Regions from separate parts of the Sphingobacterium sp. UBA5789 genome, predicted to be linked through region 2. Evidence: riboswitches for the same ligand, from Rfam matches in the RefSeq annotation. Region 2 holds a riboswitch; the other holds the start of a gene.
The links. Region 2 has a riboswitch for S-adenosylmethionine ahead of B4B65_RS19925 (O-acetylhomoserine aminocarboxypropyltransferase/cysteine synthase family protein). Riboswitches for the same ligand answer to the same signal wherever they lie in the genome.
Positions count from the first base shown of each region.

Region 1: linked by a shared signal. The riboswitch ahead of B4B65_RS17565 (5-oxoprolinase) and the one ahead of B4B65_RS19925 (O-acetylhomoserine aminocarboxypropyltransferase/cysteine synthase family protein) in region 2 are both predicted to bind S-adenosylmethionine.

Region 1 is NZ_DIDX01000007.1:38,624-44,367, reverse strand. It holds gene B4B65_RS17575 (aldo/keto reductase) at 1-429, opposite strand, end outside; gene B4B65_RS17570 (DUF2891 domain-containing protein) at 545-1,642, shown strand; gene B4B65_RS17565 (5-oxoprolinase) at 1,894-2,157, opposite strand; SAM-I-IV-variant riboswitch at 2,223-2,316, opposite strand; gene B4B65_RS17560 (bifunctional alpha,alpha-trehalose-phosphate synthase (UDP-forming)/trehalose-phosphatase) at 2,605-4,791, shown strand; gene B4B65_RS17555 (glycoside hydrolase family 15 protein) at 4,795-5,744, shown strand, end outside.
Region 2 is NZ_DIDX01000007.1:555,431-561,174, forward strand. It holds gene B4B65_RS19910 (PLP-dependent aminotransferase family protein) at 1-1,314, shown strand, start outside; gene B4B65_RS19915 (Ada metal-binding domain-containing protein) at 1,359-1,607, opposite strand; gene B4B65_RS19920 (2OG-Fe(II) oxygenase) at 1,607-2,308, opposite strand; SAM riboswitch class I at 2,560-2,674, shown strand; gene B4B65_RS19925 (O-acetylhomoserine aminocarboxypropyltransferase/cysteine synthase family protein) at 2,922-4,229, shown strand; gene B4B65_RS19930 (homoserine O-acetyltransferase family protein) at 4,323-5,378, shown strand; gene B4B65_RS19935 (homoserine dehydrogenase) at 5,404-5,744, shown strand, end outside.

The DNA of each region.
Region 1 (5,744 bases), 520 kb from region 2:
GTCATTCCAGTGAATCTGGTAAAGATCAATATAATCTGTTCCCAGTCTTTTTAGCGACTGCTCACATTCGTATATCACGCTGTCCTTACCTGCGTATTTATAGATTGTAATATCCTGTCCCTGATTGTTTTTACTGGGTCCTACAAGATCACCCTGATCTGTATCCCAGCGCATTCCGAACTTAGTCAGAATTTGAATCTTGTCGCGCGACAATCCTTTAATAGCTTCACCAACGATTTCTTCACTTGTGCCCTGCCCATAGATAGGTGCTGTATCTATAGATGTCATCCCTTCTTCCAAGCCAGCTTGTATCGCTTTTATAGCCTCATTACGATCTGTACTTCCCCACATCCATCCTCCGGCAGCCCAGGCGCCAAAAGTAATAGTCGATAGTTGAAGATCGCTTTTTCCAATTTTCCGATATTTCATAGCGTTCGTTTTTTTACTTTCCCTAAAAGTAAGAGTCCTTTTCTCAAATTAAAAGTCTGTCTTGTTATTATGAGCTTAATTTGACTATATTTAGCCAAACTATGATTTTGAAATGATGAACCGAATTATTTTGATCCTTCCTGTTTTGTTTGGGCTATTTTCTTGCCAATCAACTGAAAATAAGAATAATGCTGCTCAGGATTCTGTGAAAAGCATTCAGCTGGATGCACAGCAGGCACAGCGCATTCTGAATCTTCCTCTCCACTGTCTGACTACAGAGTATCCGAATAAACTCGGACAGGTGATAGGTAGTGAGCAGGATCTCAAAACACCTAGGCAATTAAGACCTGTCTTCTATGGCTGCTTTGACTGGCATTCTTCTGTGCACGGATATTGGTCTGTTATCAAAATTTTGAAAACACATCCTGATCTGGATAAAGATGGTCATATTCGTCAGTTACTGAAGCAACATATCACTCCTGAAAATGTACAGATAGAGCTGGCTTTTTTTCAGGATAAAAATAACCTCGGTTTTGAGCGTACATATGGCTGGGCCTGGTTATTCAAATTGCAGGAAGAGCTGCTAAGCTGGAATGATACGGATGCCAAGCAGTGGGCGCAGAATCTGCAGCCCTTAGTAGATATATTGGTAGACCGATATCAAACTTACCTGCCTAAATTAGTCTATCCTATACGTTCGGGACAGCATGATAATTCTGCATTTGGTTTTTCACTTTCACTGGACTATGCAAGAGCTGTAGGCAATAAAGAATTTGAAAATATACTGGCAGAGCATGCAAAACGCTTATATACTCAGGACAAGAATTGTGATCTGGCCTATGAGCCAAGTGGCTCTGATTTTCTGTCTCCCTGTCTGGAAGAGGCGCTTGTAATGAGTAAAATATTGCCTCAGGACGCGTATAAAACCTGGTTAAAGACTTTTATGCCACAATTGTTTGAAGCGGATTTTTCATTAAAGCCGGCTGTCGTAAAAGATCGCACAGACGGCAAGCTGGTTCATCTGGATGGTTTGAATTTCAGCCGTGCCACTTGTCTTAATGGTATTGCAAAGGCCTTGCCTGAGTTGCACCATCTCAAAAAGGTAGGACATGAGCATCTTGCTTTCTCGCTGCCTAATATCTCAAATGATGATTATATGGGCAGTCATTGGCTAGGTACATTTGCTCTCTATGCACTATCACATCAGGATTAAGGAAGAGAGATAGAACTGTTCGATTTAAGTCCGGATCTGGTCTTTGCTATAGGTGCGGACATCTGCTGTGACTGTACAAAATATTGCTGAATACGCTGTACAGCATTTGCTATATGCCCGCACCTTCGGTACAAAGTAGCGTGACTCTGTACTTTTCAAAGGTAAATAGCATAATGATTAAAGCCTGTGTGTAGCTATTGCAGATCTTTTGCTTTACCGGCGCTTAACTACACATTTAGTCAGATTTCTCTTTAATTTATAGGTATAAGGACATTATCCTCCAACCGGAGTGCTGAAATAGTGATAGAAGTAAATCCATCTTCTTTAGAAACTATTCTGGAAAGATCCAATCCCCTTAACGAAAATGCGTGTAATAATGCCGTACGGAAAGCTCCGCTGGAACCCGGCCGGCCATGTGCCTGTATATCCTGATTGTTGACTTCTATTAATTCCTGTACGCTGTACTTTTGAAAGATTTCCAAAAAATCCTGATAAAGTTGAATCGGTGTTGACATACCATTTAAAATTAAAAACGTTTAACCATAAATCGTATTCAGAACCTGGGCTTAAAATAAGTCGTGATTGACGTTTATTTTGGCGGACACCCGTATTATTTTACCACCGTGGTGACTCCACTCGGTTGGTATTGTTTCGAACAATTCTGAATACTCTACCAAAATTATAGACTTTATTTTAGTAATCCAAATTTTTATTCATAAATATTTTTCAGACTTGTCGGGGAAACTGATTTTTTAATTCTTTTTCAGTAAAACAAGAGACTGAACAAGAGTAGCTTTTAATGAATCAATCCAATAGAAAAAAGGCCTTTTTGATATTAAAAATCAATTATTATAAACAAAAATGAGGTTTTGTTGTTTAATGTATATCTGGCATACGCCTAAACTTCTCACCTATGTATCTGCTCAAAATCGTATTTGAGCTTCAAAAAAATAAAAAATAAAATGAGTAAAACTATCATAGTTTCTAACAGACTTCCTATAAAAATAGAACGTACCGATCAAGGACTTAATTTCATGCCCAGCGAAGGAGGATTGGCCACGGGTTTAGGGTCTATCTACAATACTGGTGGAAATATCTGGATAGGATGGCCGGGTATCGTTCCTGAAAATGAAACAGAAGAAGAGGAGATCAGGGAAAAGTTACGGACATTGAATCTTGTAGCTGTATTTCTTGATCAGGAGGAGCTGGAAGGTTTTTATGAAGGTTTTTCAAATGAGGTTTTATGGCCAATTTGTCATTATCGCCCGAGTTATGCAGTATATGATGAAGCGAATTGGCAAACTTATCTGAATGTAAATGTTAAATTTTCAAATATTATCAAAAGCTATATTCAGGAGAATGATGAAGTCTGGATTCATGATTATCAGCTGATGTTGCTCCCAAGTCAGATAAGAGCTTTTAAGAATGAGATTTCCATTGCTTACTTTCAACATATTCCTTTTCCTTCCCATGAACTTTTCCGTCTGATTCCCTGGCGAAATGAACTGCTGAATGGTTTACTGGGAGCGGATCTGATCGGATTTCATACGTTTAATGATTCGCAGTATTTTATTGATGCCTGTTCGCACATTCTGGGAACTAAAAATAAGGACAACAGTTTGCAACACGGCGGCAGGACAGTGTTTGTAGAAGCTTATCCTATGGGTATAGATAACAGTAAGTTTGAAAAACTGGCCAGAGAAAATAGTATCCGGGAACGGGCCGAGACAATCAGAGATAATTTCAGACACCGCAAAATTATTCTGTCCGTAGATCGTCTGGATTACAGTAAGGGTATATTGGAACGTATTCACGCTTTTGAGAATCTGCTGAAGGAATATCCGGCTTATATGAAAGAGGTTGTCTACTATATGCTTGTCGTTCCATCCAGAGATCAGGTGCCACAGTATAAGATGCTAAAGGATGAAGTGGACCGTTCTGTAGGTAGAGTGAATGCGATGTATGGTACAGAAGACTGGATACCAATTGCATACTTCTACAATTCCTATCCGATGGAAGAGTTATCCGCATTGTATGTTTCAGCAGATGTATGTCTGGTAACTCCTATACGGGATGGTATGAATCTGGTCTGTAAGGAATATATTGCCAGTCATCCGGAGCAACATGGGGTATTGGTATTAAGTGAGATGGCAGGTGCCGCGCGGGAGCTGCCGGATGCGCTGATTGTGAATCCGAATGATGCCTATGGTGTCGCTCAAAGTCTAATGCAGGCATTGGAAATGACCGAAGAAGAACAGTCTGAGCGGATGGAGTCTATGCTGGAAAATGTACGTAAGTTTAATATCCATCATTGGGTAAATCAGTTTCTGGAGAGACTCCGTGAGATTAAAGATCTGCAGGTTAAGGAATTGTCCCGAAAAGTAGGTGACAAAATCAAAGAACAGATGTGTGAAAATTACCGAAGTGCAGATAAACGTCTTATTTTATTAGACTATGACGGTACGCTGGTCGGATTTAATAAAGAGGCTGAAAAGGCAACCCCAACAAGCGAACTGTATCAGATTCTCGAACAAATCAGTGAAGATCCGAAAAATCTGGTCGTTATTATCAGTGGCCGTAAACATCAGACTCTGCAAAAATGGTTTCTGGACAGGGATATGATTCTGGTGGGCGAACATGGGGCCTGGTCTAATTATCCGGACGGGGAATGGAAAGCTAAAAAAGGCTTGTCTACTGTTTGGAAGGATATTATAAAAACAACAATGGTGAAGTATGCCGATCGTACACCCGGTGCATTTGTAGAGGAGAAGAATTATTCTTTAGCCTGGCATTACCGTAAGGTACAGAAAGGACTTGGACGGCTGCGGGCTCAGGAGTTGATGGACAGGCTGCGGTATATTGTCCCTAACTATGGCGTGCAGTTATTGGATGGGGATGATGTGATAGAAGTGAAAAATTCGGAGGTCAATAAGGGGCGCGCTGCACTGGAAATCTATAAGGATTTTGAGCCCGGATTTGTTCTGGCTATTGGTGATGATATGACCGATGAAGATATGTTTTATGCGCTTCCGGAAGAGACATTTACGATTAAGGTAGGCAATAAAGCTTCAGCCGCACGTTATTATATAGAGGGACAACCGGAGGTATTACCCTTACTGAATGATATCATGAACTGCAAAAATAGATAAAGAATGAATCAGAACAGACATGTTTACAATACAGGAATTATAGGTAATTGTGCTTTTATTGCACATATTAATAAGGATACAAATATAGACTGGCTATGCTGGCCTTCTTTTGAAAATTCGTTTGTTTTTGGAAGATTATTAGATCGCGAAAAAGGAGGGGAGTTCTCGATTACTCCTGCTGCGGGATCATTTGAAAGTGTACAGACTTATATTGAAAACACTAATATTTTACAGACCGTCATCACGACAGACGAAGGTACTTATCAGGTCACGGATTTTGCTCCCCGTTATGAGCAATACAACAGGTATTACAAACCGTTGATGCTGATCCGGAAGGTGGAGGTTATATCGGGGCGTCCCCGTGTGCGAATCAACTGCCAGCCGGTATATGATTATGGTAAAGGAATGTTTGAGCGCCACAGGGGAAGCAATCATGTAGAATTTACCAACGATCAGGAAAAAATAAGACTGACGACAAATGTACCCATCAGTCATTTTTTTTCGGATCTGCCTTTGCCGCTCAATGAAACAAAATATCTGGTACTCACGTATGGCAGTTCTCTGGAAGCACCATTGATCAAGACTTCTGAGGATTTCTTTCATAATACCAAACGCTACTGGCGCAATTGGATTAAGAAGGCTTCTATTCCTCATTTCTATCAGAAAGAAGTAATACGCTCTGCTTTGGCACTGAAAATACACCAGTATGAAGATACGGGGGCTATTATTGCTTCAAGTACTACCAGTCTGCCTGAACATCCGGGCAGTGGACGTAATTGGGATTACAGATATTGCTGGTTGCGGGATAGTTATTATGTATTGAATGCGCTGGAGTATATCGGACATTTTGAAGAAATGGAAAAGTATGCTTCCTATATTACGGGCATCACACAGTCTGATCAGGGGCGACTTCAGCCGTTATATGGTATTTTAGGTCAGCATACACTGACGGA
Region 2 (5,744 bases):
CTAGGTTTGCACCGCAAAACCGTACTCGCTGCTTATGACGAACTTATTGCTCAGGATTATATAAAAGCAATTCCCCGGAAAGGAATTTATGTATCGGAACAACTTCCCCTGTTAAAACCAAAAAAATGGAACAGCGAACGCATGCATAATGCTTATGGATACCGTTTGGAAATTCCCGGCGAACATCGTGTACAACCTACTGTACAGGAAGATCACACAGCGATTCTTAAATTAATCATTGATGACGGATATCCGGATGTACGTCTCTCTCCTATTGATACGCTACTAAAATCATATCGGTTTATTCTGACTAAAAAAAATAACATCGAACAGAGTAAAGAAGACAATGCACGAGGCTCTATCCGGTTACGGGAGCAACTGACATTATTACTTTCAGAAACAAGAGGAATAAACATTGGCAAAGAAAATATACTCATCACCCACGGCGCACAGATGAGCATCTATATTGCTGCCCACCTCCTGACCCGTAAGAATACACAGGTGATAGCAGGTGATCCCGGATATGCCACAGCAAATAAGGTCTTTACAGATATGGGAGCAACTGTGATCAGCGTACCAGTAGATAAGTACGGGCTGGATATCGATGCGATAGCACATATTTGTACACAGCAAACTATTCATTTCGTATATGTTATTCCTCACCACCATTATCCGACAACAGTCACTTTAAGTACTGAAAGAAGAATGCGCTTACTGGAGCTGGCTAAACACTATAATTTTGTAATTATCGAAGATGATTACGACTACGATTATCATTATGATTCCGCACCCTATCTTCCACTTGCAAGTGCCAATCATGAAGGAAGAGTGATCTATATCGGATCATTTTCTAAGATACTCGCACCCTCCATACGCATAGGTTTTATGATTGCTCCGGGCAATTTTATCAATCAGGCCGCAGATTTCCGAAAATCCATAGATGTTGGAGGCGATATGTTTATGCAGGATGCGCTGGCTTCCCTTATTCAAGAAGGAGAACTCAAGCGTTATATTACAAAAGCAAAGAAAGCATATCACCTGAGAAGAGACCATCTGTATGATCTTATTACAAAAAAAACAAGTCCCTATGTCTCACTTAGTCTGCCCGGTGGTGGAATGGCCATGTGGGTTCAAATGGATAAAAAGATTCCTGTCCGCCAACTTCATGAAATGTTACTCCGAAACGGTATAAAAATAAAAGTCATAAACGAAGAATGGAATGCATTCCGTTTCGGTTTTGCCTCCTTAAATCAAACTGAAATAGAAGAAGTCATAGATACAATCGAAATGGCCATCTCCAAAATTATAAGCTGACAGTTGAATACTTACACATTTGCAGTCCAACTATCTTAAAATTATCAGGTTTCTCTATTTTTCCATTTGACAAACTCGTTTCTCATACAATGACCACAGGGTCGGTATCCGGATAACAGTGCCTCTTTCTCAGAAGCAAAGAAAACCCGGTTCTTACGAAGCATCCTTTTCCCGGATCCGCAAGATAGTTTACCGTATATTTTTAATTTAACATGCCCCGCAAAGCATATTTCAGCCGTCCGGATTTTACTTCTTACTTCTCCATCTTCATATATACTGTGGCGGATTGGCATCAGCTAAGTGCATCATGAAAAATAATTCCCAATGTATAGCGTTCGCCACTATGCACCTCACTTACGCCATGTTTCATATTAGCACGGTAATACCCCCTTGTTCCTTTCACAGGTCTGAAATTGGTCGTAAAAATCAGAATATCTCCCTTTTTTGGTTTCAATACAATAGCCTGTGACTGAGCTCTGGGTATCTGCTGCAGCAATACAAATTCTCCTCCCGTAAAATCCACCTCCGGTTCACTCAGAAAAAGAAGAATCTGCATAGGGAAATAAACTTCGCCGTACAGATCCTGATGCAGCGTATTGAATCCGCCAGGTCCGTATTTTAAAATCAGAACAGTAGCTTTAGTTTGCTGGAGATCATGGCATTGCTTCATCAGCACTTCATGTTCAGCCGGAAATTCGACCTCAATATGTAATGCACGATTCCAGGCATTAGCTACTGTTGCAAGATACGGATAAACCGTTTTTCGGATTTTTGCAATAAGGTCCGGAAGCGGATAATCAAAATACTTATACTCTCCTTTTCCAAATCGATAACGCTCCATCACTACTGTTTTCCGGTAAGCATCGGGATGGTAATAATTTGCTTTCAGCTCCTCACATTCCTGATCCGTAAGAACCTCCGAAAGGACAGCATAGCCCTTATCGTGAAGCTCTGATGTAATGTGATTCCAGTTTAATTCTCCTGTTTCTTTCATCTTTTATTGCTTTGATTTTACTGCACAAACATATAGAGCATCCTGTAGTAAAAAAATCCGTTTTCTGCTCTTTTAATGGCTGTTTTTTGCTGTTTTAAAATTTCCCTCCAACTGCGGATTCCGTATATTTATTCCATTTGTTTTTAAAAGTTTTTGAGCAATTATTTGCAAGATTAAAAATCAAAAGATATATTTGCAGAGTCTTCAGCGGAAGACAACCTAATCATTACCTCTCTATATCGTAGGGTTTTGATTTATAAAGAAGTGGCGAGAGACTGGCTCAATGACCCACTGGCAACCTTCAAAAAACGTTTGAAAAGGTGCCAATTCCTGTCCGAAGCAATGTTGCTTTGGAGCATATAAATGAAAAGGCTATGAACATTACATTTTACAATTTCACATCATTCGGAACATCCTCAAAGCAGGATACCAATCCTTTGTCATACCATTCTGTGTTGTTTTCCAACCGAATGCGAATGTACAATGCGATGTGTTGCTAAGATTTTCTCTTATCCCTCAGCACGGCTATCTCACGCCTAAGACACAGGAGTGAGCAGCAACAAGTGTATTCTTTTAATCAATAATTTCATTACAATTTTAAACTCCCAAAGAAATGTCAGAAAATACAAACTTAAAATTTGAAACACTACAAGTACATGCAGGTCAGGTAGCAGATCCGACCACAGGATCCAGAGCAGTACCTATTTACCAGACAACATCTTATGTATTTGAAAATGCGGAACATGGTGCTAACTTATTTGCCCTGAAACAATTTGGCAATATCTACACCCGTATCATGAATCCGACAACAGATGTATTTGAAAAACGTATTGCTGCATTAGAAGGCGGAGTAGCAGCTGTGGCAGTCGCATCAGGACAGGCAGCTCAGTTTATTGCACTGAATAATATCCTCGAAAGCGGTGAAAATTTTGTAGCCGGATCCAACCTTTACGGCGGGACTTACAACCAGTTTAAAGTTGCTTTTAAAAGATTAGGTATAGAAGTTCGTTTTGCACAAGACAGTGAAGCTGAACAAATAGAATCACTTATCGATGACAAAACCAAAGCTATCTATATCGAGACCATCGGTAATCCGAGTTTCAACATTCCTGATTTCGAAAAAATCGCAGCTGTAGCCAAGAAATATGATATTCCTTTGATTGTAGACAATACATTTGGTGCAGGAGGTTACTTATTCAAACCATTGGAACACGGAGCACATGTAGTCGTTGAATCAGCTACTAAATGGATCGGCGGACACGGTACCAGTATTGGTGGCGTTATCGTTGACGGAGGAAATTACAATTGGGGTAATGGTAAATTCAAACAGTTTTCAGAACCTTCTGAAGGATATCACGGATTAGTTTTCGCAGATGTATTCGGTCCTGATGGTCCTTTTGGAAATATACAGTTTGCGATCAGAGCACGTGTTGAAGGTCTTCGTGACTTTGGCCCTGCCCTGTCTCCATTCAATTCGTTCTTATTGTTACAAGGTCTCGAAACATTATCACTGCGTGTACAACGCCATGTAGATAATGCACTCGAAGTAGCACAATGGCTGGAAGCACATCCACAGGTGGAGAAAGTAAGCTACCCTGGATTAAAAAGCTCTCCATATCACAACAACGCACAGAAATACCTCAGAAACGGATTCGGAAGTGTACTTTCTTTTGCTATCAAAGGAGATCCTCAAAAAGCAAACGAATTTATTGACAGTCTGCAACTGATCAGCCACCTGGCGAATGTCGGAGATACCAAATCTCTTATTATCCATCCTGCAGCTACTACACATCAGCAACTGAGCGAAGAAGCACAGATTGGTGCAGGAGTATATCCGGGTCTGTTGAGAATATCCGTTGGTATCGAACATATTGATGATATCAAAGCAGATCTTCAACAAGCATTTGAAAAGATTAAATAATAAGGCTTTAAAGACTGTTCTACAGGCTACAAAGCATATATTTTTCAAAGAATATGTAATCCCCTTCATCGGGGAAAATACAATAAAGCATAAATGAGTAGCAAAACTTTTAAATATACTGAACCATTTGTATTTGAGAACGGCAAGCAGATCGATGATCTGCAGATTGCCTACCATACCTATGGAAAGTTAAATGCGGATAGAGATAATGTCGTCTGGGTATGCCATGCCCTGACGGCAAACTCCGATGTGTTTGACTGGTGGAAAGGACTATTTGGAGAAAACGATCTCTTCAATCCCCGCGATTATTTTATTGTTTGTGCCAATGCACTGGGTTCGCACTATGGATCTTCAGGCCCTTTATCTGTCAATCCACAGACAGATCAGCCTTATTACTTATCCTTTCCACAGTTTACAGTACGTGATATGGTACAGGCAAACCAGTTGCTGGCCGATCATCTGGATATACAAAAGATCAACATCCTGATTGGCGGTTCATTGGGAGGGCAGCAGGCGCTGGAATGGGCAGCTTCCGCACAGATCGACATTTCCCATCTGATAGTTATGGCGACCAACGCTGTACACTCCCCATGGGGAATAGCCTACAATGAAAGCCAGCGGTTAGCCATCACTGCCGACCGGACCTTTTATGCCAACAAACCTGATGGCGGAGCCAAAGGACTGAAAGCAGCCAGAAGTCTGGCCCTGCTATCCTATCGTTCATATGATACCTATGCAGCTACGCAGGAGGAATCTGATAATGAAAAAACTGATCAGTATAAGGCCTCATCTTATCAAAGCTATCAGGGCGAAAAACTGGTAAACCGTTTCAATGCGTACAGCTACTGGTTCTTATCCAAAGCTATGGACAGTCACCATCTGGGGCGTGGCCGTATTTCTGCGGCGCAGACACTACAGGAACTGAAGCAAAAAACACTGGTCATCGGTATCACGACAGATGTATTATTTCCACCGGTAGAGCAGCAATTCATTGCACAGCATATTTCAGGAGCAGAATACTATCAGCTGGATTCCCTGTATGGACATGATGGATTTTTGATCGAGACCAAAATACTATCTCAAATCATCTCCGGATTCCTGACAGCGGAATTTGCGGAAGATAAATCAATAGAATTAACAACAGTATAAGAATAAAGATATTTATTAAAATCAAATGAGTAAGAAGTTAACGTTAGGCATGTTTGGATTTGGGGTAGTAGGACAAGGCCTTTATGATATAATAAAAACAAAGAATTTAAATTTAGAGATCAAAAAGTTTGTGATCAAAAATGCAGACAAGAAACGTTCTCTGCCTGCAGAATTATTTACAACAGATCCGGCTGCTATACTGGATGATCCGGAAATCAATACCGTTGTCGAATTAATTGACGATGCAGAAGCCGCTTATCAATTTACAGTGACAGCTCTTAAATCCGGGAAAAATGTGGTGTCAGCAAATAAAAAGATGATTGCAACACATCTGGAAGAACTCACGGAGATCCAGCAACAGACCGG